One region of the Lysinibacillus sp. GW247-5R2A genome, then DNA from elsewhere that is predicted to be linked to it. Evidence: predicted binding sites of a transcription regulator. Region 1 holds the regulator's gene; the other holds the start of a gene.
The links. The regulator CtsR, encoded in region 1, represses protease genes until heat stress. The targets are predictions, from matches to a motif close to ATGGTCAATAAAGGTCAAACA.

Region 1 (4,388 bases):
TCTTCTTTCCCTTTGCCGACTAATTCTTCAATACCAGCTTCAATCATTTGAGGACTAATATCAATAGCTTCTAACGCTTTTGCAGCAATACCGCCGCCTTCACGTATAAGCCCTAATAAAATGTGCTCTGTACCAATGGATTCGTGCTTCCAACGAATAGCCTCTTCCTGAGCAAGCTGTAATACTTTTTGCGCGCGTTGTGTAAAACGATTAAACATCATATAAATCCTCTCCTTTTTCCCCATTATTAGGCTTATTCGTGTGTGTTTGAAATAATGCCTCACGAAGCATTTCAGCTCGTACACGATCACGTACAGCAGGCGGTAATGCCTCACCTGCATAATGCTGTAAAAAACCTGGTTGCATACTGACGACACACTCATTTAAAGTTGTTGCGAGTATACCGTCAATCAACTGTAGGTCGACTCCTAAACGAACATTCGAAAGACAGGTAGCCGCTTCCTCACTCGTTAAAATTCTTGCATACGTAAGGGTACCTAAAGCTCGGTAAACTCGATCTTCTAAAGCCAGCTCGGCCTTTTCCATCAATCTACCTCTCGCATGCCGTTCTTTTTGTATAATTTTTTCAGCAACACTTTGTATATCTGCTAAAATATCTTCTTCTGTCTTTCCAAGTGTAATTTGGTTGGACACTTGATAAACATTTCCTAAATTTTCGCTTCCTTCACCATATATACCTCTTACGGTCATACCTAGACGTGTCATCGCATTTATAATTTGATTCATCTGTCCGGTTAACGTAAGAGCAGGTAAATGCATCATCACAGATGCTCGTAGCCCAGTACCAATATTCGTAGGACAGCTTGTTAAATAGCCAAACGTATCTCGAAAAGCATAAGGTAAGACCTTCTCTAGAATACGGTCAATCTTATTCGCTTGTTCATAGGCATTTTGAAGCTGGAAACTCGCTGTCATACATTGAATGCGTAAATGATCTTCTTCATTCACCATAATACTCACGGATTCATCTTGTGACAGAAGCACGGAGCCCACCTGCTCTTTTTTGGCAAGCTGCGGACTAATCAAATGCTTTTCTACAAGAATTTGACGTTGTAAAGGTGTTAGATCATTGATAGCAAAATATGCATAATCATTTTGAAGGGTTGGACTATCACTTATTGCATGTGTAACTGCCTGCTCCACCTGTAAAGCCTCGTTCTCTGAAAACGATAGTGGAAAACGATAGCCATCTAAATTTCGAGCAAGGCGAATTCGTGTACTAATGACAATATCAGAATAATCGTCTTCGATACCCATCCAAGTAGGTGTCGCACGCTCTAAAAATGATTCAATCATCAAGACACATCACCACCTTCAAATTGTAGCTGCTTCTCAAGCTCTTTGACTTCATCTCGAAGCCTTGCTGCCTCTTCGAATTGCTCTTCATCTACAGCAAACTTCATGCGTTTACGGATATCCTCTATTTGCTTTTTAATGACATACACATTGCTATGGGCACCTGGCATTTTCCCAATATGTTGGGGCCCTGCCTGTATGCGGTTAAAGAGCTTAGGCAAATGCTCACTAAAAGTGTCATAACAGCTTGGGCAACCAAATTTACCTTCTTTTAAAAATTGCTTATACGTAAATTCACATTGTGGGCATGTTTGCTGTTGTGGCTGTGTTTGTTGTTTTTCTCCTACCTTTTGCCATGTAGGTGAGCCAAACCAGTTTGATAATAACTGTTGTATGGAAACTGGCTCCTGTTTAAACTCTGCATGAAATGGATGGAATTGTGAGGCGCAGACGTCACAATAATGGTGCTCCACCTTTTGCCCATTTTGAACTTGTGTTACAGTAACTGTCGCATTACGTTGTTTACAATGTTCACATATCATTTCCATCACCTCACTATTTCTGTTGCTCATATTTTATAGTTGTCAGCATCGCCCGCAATATTCTTGCTCGAATTATATCTCTTAGAGGGAGATGTAAATCGATTGTTGAGCGATCAATTGCTGCTAACATTAATTTCGCTTCTCGCTTTGAAATTACCTGCTCATCGATAAGTCGATATACTAAATCTTCTGCCATTGTTTGCGATGCGCCACCTTCAATATGCCGGAGAACATCGTCGATTAGATCAATCTGTGAATTCGCGCGGACACGTAAAATTCGAATGTATCCACCACCACCTCGCTTGCTCTCCACAAGGTAACCTCGCTCGGCGGTAAATCTTGTATTAATGACATAATTTATTTGTGATGGTACACATTGAAATTTGTCTGCAATTTCACTACGTTTTATTTCAATATGCCCTTCTCCACCTAATTCAAGTACTTGCTTTAAGTAACCTTCTATGATGTCTGATATATTACGCATTTTAGGAATACACCTCGCTTGCTTCACTGACTTTGACTATCTTTGACTTTCTTTGAGTATATTATACAAAACGCTTGAAAATAATTGCAATGATTTCGCCTAGAGAAAAATGAAAAGGCTAAAAAACTATATTCAAGCGTAGAAAATAGCACTAATTAGTCGTTAACGAGCATATCTTTTTTCTTCCTACACCTAATGTACCCTTTTTATCCATAGAAAAAACGCAAGCATATGCAACTAGCATATACTTGCGTCTATAAAAATTATACCCAACGACCTACAATTGGATAACGCCAAGGCTCGTCAGTTAATGCTTTGACGATACCGATAATTGGTACTACAAATAGCATAATACCGAAAACAATTAAAAATGGAATGCCAATAATGAAAATGCTTAAGAATCCAGAAACAGCAAGTAAAATTGCCATGACAAGTTGGAAAAGAATGGCTTGAATAGAAATTGCCTTCACTTCCTCATCCGAACTAACTAAAAAGAAGATAATGGGAACTAACCATGGCGCAAAAAACGAACTTGCGTGTATGATTACTTTAGACCATTTACTCTCCATATATATCAACCCTTTCTTTATACGTTATCTATCGTTTTATGTACTACTATTTACGGAACTATACCCGTAATAGTTTCAATTTAAAGTGAGTTTTTTAAAAAATTTTTGAGAGGTCGTGATGAGAAATGGAATTCAACCACACATTAGCAAATGAATATGAAAAGGGGATTCGCCGTACTCTACCAAGCTATGATGCAATGCTTCGTTTAATACAAACTTTTTATCGTTCCACATTACATGAGCATGCGGATATATTGGTTATTGGTGCAGGCAGTGGCAATGAAATATTACAGCTAGCAGATGGAAGACCAAATTGGTCATTTACAGGTATTGATCCGTCAGAATCCATGCTTAATATAGCAAAGGAGCGTCTCCAATCTTTACCGAATGATCTGTCCTTCTATCAAGGAACATTGCTGGATACCCATCTACCTGCTATAAAATTTGATGCAGCTAGTTGTGTACTCGTCCTTCATTTTATTCAAAGCTATGAGGATAAGCTATCGACCTTAAAAGAAATTTGGAACCATTTACAACCTGGCGCACCGTTTGTCCTAGTTTCGAAATACGGTCAACCTGGTACTATTGAAACGGAACTGCAATTCGATTTATGGCGTTCCTATTGGCTTCAACATACCAAGCTTTCCGTAGCTGATGTTGCAGAAATGGAAAAATCCATCCGGGCCCTGTCCTTTATGCCCGAGGAAGCGATTTTAACATTATTACAAGAAGCAGGTTTTATAAAGCCTTCTCGATTTTTTGCCACTACTTTGTTTGGTGGATGGGTATGCTTTAAAGAAGAACAGTAAATATATTTTGTAGTAAATACTTTGAGGTGAAAGCTGTGATAAGCACCATTGGCATTACAAAAAAACAACAATTACTAAAAGATTTCCCTTTGGAATCCATACATCAACAAGAATTCGAATGGTACTGGGTCGATTTTAATTGCCCAACTGCAGAGGAAGAATCTTTGCTAGATTCATTTTTTCATTTTCACCCACTAGCTATTGAAGATTGCTTAATGCGATTACAACGACCTAAACTCGATTTTTATGACGATTTCCATTTTTTCGTCATCCATCGATTAAACGAGCTGACCTTAGCTGCAGAAGAGGTTAATATTTTTGCCTCAAATAAGTATATTGTGACATTCCATAAGAACCCAGTACCCGAAATTGAAAAGGTACAAAAGATGTTAGAAAGCCAGCCAAAAAACTGGGAACGTGGCACCGTCTACTTAACGTATCAAACCATTGATAAAATCGTTGATAGTTATTTTCCGCTTGTTTATAAAATTGAAGATCATTTAAATGCACTTGAAGGCGAGCTTACATACCAAAGCAATGTAAATGCCATGAAGATTGTCTTCGAATTTCGTAGTGATTTGCTCGATTTGCGGCGTGCCATTTTACCGATGCGAGACCTTTTATATCGAGTACTTAATTCTTACCGCTTTTCATTAAACAAATCTGA
Region 2 (4,388 bases), on a different contig from region 1:
AGCCCTAAAAGAATACCGCCAAAATAACCACTAAGTGTCAAAATAAGTGTTACGCCAATACCTCGTATAAACATATTTCGGTAGTTCCAGACAATGTCCCAGCGTAGGTCAAAGATGTCCATCCGAAAACCCCATTTCCCCTTTAAAGTCACATCCATTAAATGAGTCGCTAGCATACTGCTTGGCGAGTGGCATTACCATATTATTCGAAATCAGTACCTGTAATTTCTTTTAATTTACCGTTTTCTTTAATCTTTTTCAGACCTTCATTTAATTTATCTAATAGCTCTTTATTCCCCTTTTGAACCATAAAGCCATAATATTCTTTTTCGAATGCGTCATCTTGAATGACTTTAATTTTTTGATCTGGATGCGCTTTAATATATTCGTATACTACCGCATTGTCTCCAATAGCTGCGTCAACATTACCATTTAGCATTTCTTGAATTGCGATTGGCTGACTTTCAAAAGCCATAATATTTGTACTTGCTTCACCTTGTAACTTTTTAGCTGCCATATGGCCAGTAGCATTAATTTGTACGGACACCTTTTTATCTTTTAATTCTTCTAATGATTTAATCTTTGAATCTTCTTTCACAACAATTAATAATTGAGATTCATAGTATGGCTCAGTAAAATCGAATGATTCTTTGCGCTCATCTGTAATTGTAATCCCTGAAGCACCAATATGTGTTTCACCGTTTTTAATTGTTTGGAAAACAGGTTCCCAACCAATATTATTCCACTCTACCTCGAAATCCATTTCATCAGCAATTGCTTTTAAAATATCGACATCAATCCCTACAATTTTCCCTTTATCGTCAACAGATTCAAACGGTGCAAAAGTTGCTTCTGTACCTACTTTATATACTTTCTTGCCATCCGCACCTTCTGAAGGTGTGCTACCAGAAGAAGCATTGTCCTTTGTGCCACATCCTGCAAGTGCTAAAGTTAGCGCTGCTATCATCATAAGTAACATCCAAGCTGTTTTTTTCATTGCATTTCCCCCTATTTCGATAATTTTCCATCCTGCGTATTATTTTTCGCAATTCGGAAATGTTAGACTATTAGGTCAATTATATTAATATTATAGTATTTGCACAACAACTTTTCGCATAAAACTAAATATTTTTTCATATTAATGAATGGTAAAGCTACTTAAATAGAAAAAATAAGCATTAATAACAAGAAAACGAACCTAAAACTAATATATATACAATAGGAGCAATGTCAAATTTCGATAAATTTAAACAAAAAAAAAGAATCCCCTCAGAAAGGATTCTTTTTTTCGGCTATTCCTAGCCTTCACGGACAGTATGTTCACTAAAAAATAATTTGGAGTTGTTGCTTTCTTGAAGGTTTGAAAGGCATAAATAGGGGAATAATGCCAACTAGGACAGTATTCCCATTACTTTTCCTCTCTATCCCCACTAAGCAGGCTGCTAAACTACTTATTAGGAGATTGAGCTATTACAGTATATCAATATTCAGTAAAATGGCGCCCTCGGAGGGAATCGAACCCCCAGTGCAAGAACCGGAATCTTACGTGTTATCCATTACACCACGAGGGCAAAAAACACAAAAAAAAAGTACTCACCCTAGGCTTGCGAAAAGCATGATGTAGATAATCCTCTTTTGAAGCATACCTGCAAAATAGTGTCCTGTACTTTCAAACTTATAACCTTACCTATTATACAAACGTATCACATATAATTCAACCATAGAATGCAAAAAAGAATTTATTTTTTTATTTTAATTAATTTCACTTTAGCAGGGTTAATATTTGACCTTCCCTGACTATAATGTGTATGATAAGGTTACAGCTGAAATAAACAATGTAGATTTCAGCAAAGGTAATCGAATTTAGTTTTTTGAAGGAGGATTTAACATGAATTTAATTCCTACAGTTATTGAACAAACAAGCCGTGGTGAGCGTGCATATGACATTTATTCACGTCTACTTAAAGACCGCATTATCCTTTTAGGAAGTGCTATCGATGACAATGTGGCAAACTCAATTGTCGCACAGCTACTTTTCCTACAAGCAGAAGATCCAGACAAAGACATTTCTCTTTACATTAATTCGCCAGGTGGATCAATTACGGCTGGTATGGCTATTTATGACACAATGCAAATTATTAAGCCAAAAGTTCAAACGATTTGTATTGGTATGGCTGCATCAATGGGAGCTTTCTTACTTGCTGCGGGTGAACCTGGTAAACGTTTTGCATTACCAAATGCGGAAGTAATGATTCACCAACCACTAGGTGGCGCACAAGGTCAAGCGACAGAAATTGAAATTGCTGCTAAACGTATTTTATTCTTACGTGAAAAATTAAACGGTATTTTATCTGAACGCACTGGTCAACCACTTGAAGTCATTGCAAGAGACACAGATCGTGATAACTTCATGACAGCTGAACGTGCAAAAGAATATGGTTTAATCGATCACATTATGCACCGTAGTACGGATAATAAATAATACTAAAAAGCCTCCCAGAAAATTACTCTGAGAGGCATTTTTATTTGTTTGTTAATCTTCATTTTCAATAATTGTAGCTAATGCTGTAACCGCTTGCTCAGCATCATTGCCTTCACTACTTAACGTTACTTCGGTACCTTTCGCAACCGCTAAGCTCATAACACCCATTATCGATTTGGCATTCACTTTTTTTTCATCTTTTTCTAGAAAGATATCCGCACTGAAACGATTGGCCTCCTGCACAAATAGTGCCGCTTGTCTAGCTTGTAGTCCTAATTTTAATTTAACCTGGACTCTTCTCTCGATCATTCTCAAAACTCCCCTTCACTACCGTTCATCTATTAGTTTTATCTTACCTTACTTACTAGCAAAAGAACAATAAGCGATTACGCATGACATTCATACCTGAAAAGTATGAAAACTTAACCACCTATTTTTTCACCGCGTCTTAATGCATCTGCTATTTCGTCTATTTTTCTTAAACGATGGTTGACACCTGATTTGCTGACGTTGCCACTGGATACCATTTCACCAAGTTCTTTTAACGTAACATCTTGATATTCTACTCGTAATCGTGCAATTTCACGAAGCTTTTCTGGTAGTTGGTCAAGTCCAATAGAATTTTCAATAAATCGAATATTCTCTACCTGCCGTAATGCTGCTCCAATTGTTTTGTTTAGATTGGCCGTTTCACAGTTCACAATACGATTGACACTATTGCGCATGTCTCGCAATATCCTAACATCCTCAAATTTCATCATTGCCTGATGGGCGCCTACAATATTAAGGAAATCAGAAATTTTTTCAGCTTCCTTTAAATAAGTAACAAAGCCTTTTTTACGTTCAATTGTTTTGGCATTGAGTTCAAATTCATTCATTAAATCCATCAATGCCTCACCATGTTCTTTATATAAGGAATAAATTTCCAAATGATAGGCGGACGTTTCTGGGTTATTGACAGAGCCTCCTGCTAAAAATGCACCTCTTAAATAGGCTCTTTTTTGACCATTTTTTTTAATGAGCTTTCTTGAGATCGTATGATTAAATTGAAAGTCGTCTGAGATGATTTCTAAATCAATTAACAGCTCGCGCGCTCCTTCTCTTACACGGCAAATATATACGTTATTTTTTTTCAATCGCATTTTCTTACGAACTAGCAATTCCACATTGTACGGATACAATTTCTTCATAATCGTATATAATCTTCTTGCAATTGCAGCGTTTTCAGTTTGCACGTCCAAACTTAGTTGTTTATTCGCAAAGGATAATGAACCATTCATACGAATTAGGGCAGAAACTTCTGCTTTCATACAATGATTGTCCGCTTCTATTTGGGTTAATTCCTTTTTCGTTTCAGAAGCAAAAGACATATCACGCCCCCCTTTCAATCATAATTTCTATGTATATGTTCATCTTACCATATACAATAAACACTTTATGTTTCTATTATCAGTTCTCTTACCGATCATAAATACCGGCATAATCTACCAGCCACTCTGCAACATTCGTAGCATTATGTCGAACCGTACCATCTGATCGAATTGTAGCAATATCGCGCCTTATAACCTCTAATCCCATACTTTCAAGCTTTGCCACATCAAATGTCACTGGCTCTGCTCTTTCTTCTTTATACAATTCTTTTACAGGATTCGGTAATTCTTCATCATTCACTAAAATCGAATCAATAAAGGAAGCGCCAACATGCTTATGTATGGCCGATACATGATCACCTGCTGTATAAGAAATGGTTTCACCTTTTTGTGTCATTAAATTACAAACATATATTTTTCTTCCTTTAGCTCTCACAACTGCTTCCCCAATCTCTTTGACAAGGAGATTTGGAATAATACTTGTGTATAAGCTTCCTGGGCCAATTAATATATAGTCTGCACGCTGAATTGCTCGA

Region 2: a site for CtsR is predicted at 1,781-1,801, ahead of clpP (ATP-dependent Clp endopeptidase proteolytic subunit ClpP). Genes of this name have one in related genera too.

What each region holds. Positions count from the first base shown of each region.
Region 1 is NZ_JBWKZL010000010.1:141,791-146,178, reverse strand. Features, by position in the region: gene AC07YC_RS16130 (ATP-dependent Clp protease ATP-binding subunit) at 1-221, opposite strand, end outside; gene mcsB (protein-arginine kinase McsB) at 211-1,320, opposite strand; gene AC07YC_RS16120 (UvrB/UvrC motif-containing protein) at 1,317-1,859, opposite strand; gene AC07YC_RS16115 (CtsR family transcriptional regulator) at 1,873-2,343, opposite strand; gene AC07YC_RS16110 (DUF4870 domain-containing protein) at 2,607-2,912, opposite strand; gene AC07YC_RS16105 (class I SAM-dependent methyltransferase) at 3,038-3,721, shown strand; gene corA (magnesium/cobalt transporter CorA) at 3,757-4,388, shown strand, end outside.
Region 2 is NZ_JBWKZL010000009.1:35,257-39,644, reverse strand. Features, by position in the region: gene AC07YC_RS14565 (amino acid ABC transporter permease) at 1-122, opposite strand, end outside; gene AC07YC_RS14560 (basic amino acid ABC transporter substrate-binding protein) at 203-997, opposite strand; tRNA gene AC07YC_RS14555 (tRNA-Arg) at 1,497-1,571, opposite strand; gene clpP (ATP-dependent Clp endopeptidase proteolytic subunit ClpP) at 1,889-2,482, shown strand; gene AC07YC_RS14545 (HPr family phosphocarrier protein) at 2,534-2,791, opposite strand; gene whiA (DNA-binding protein WhiA) at 2,905-3,852, opposite strand; gene AC07YC_RS14535 (gluconeogenesis factor YvcK family protein) at 3,941-4,388, opposite strand, start outside.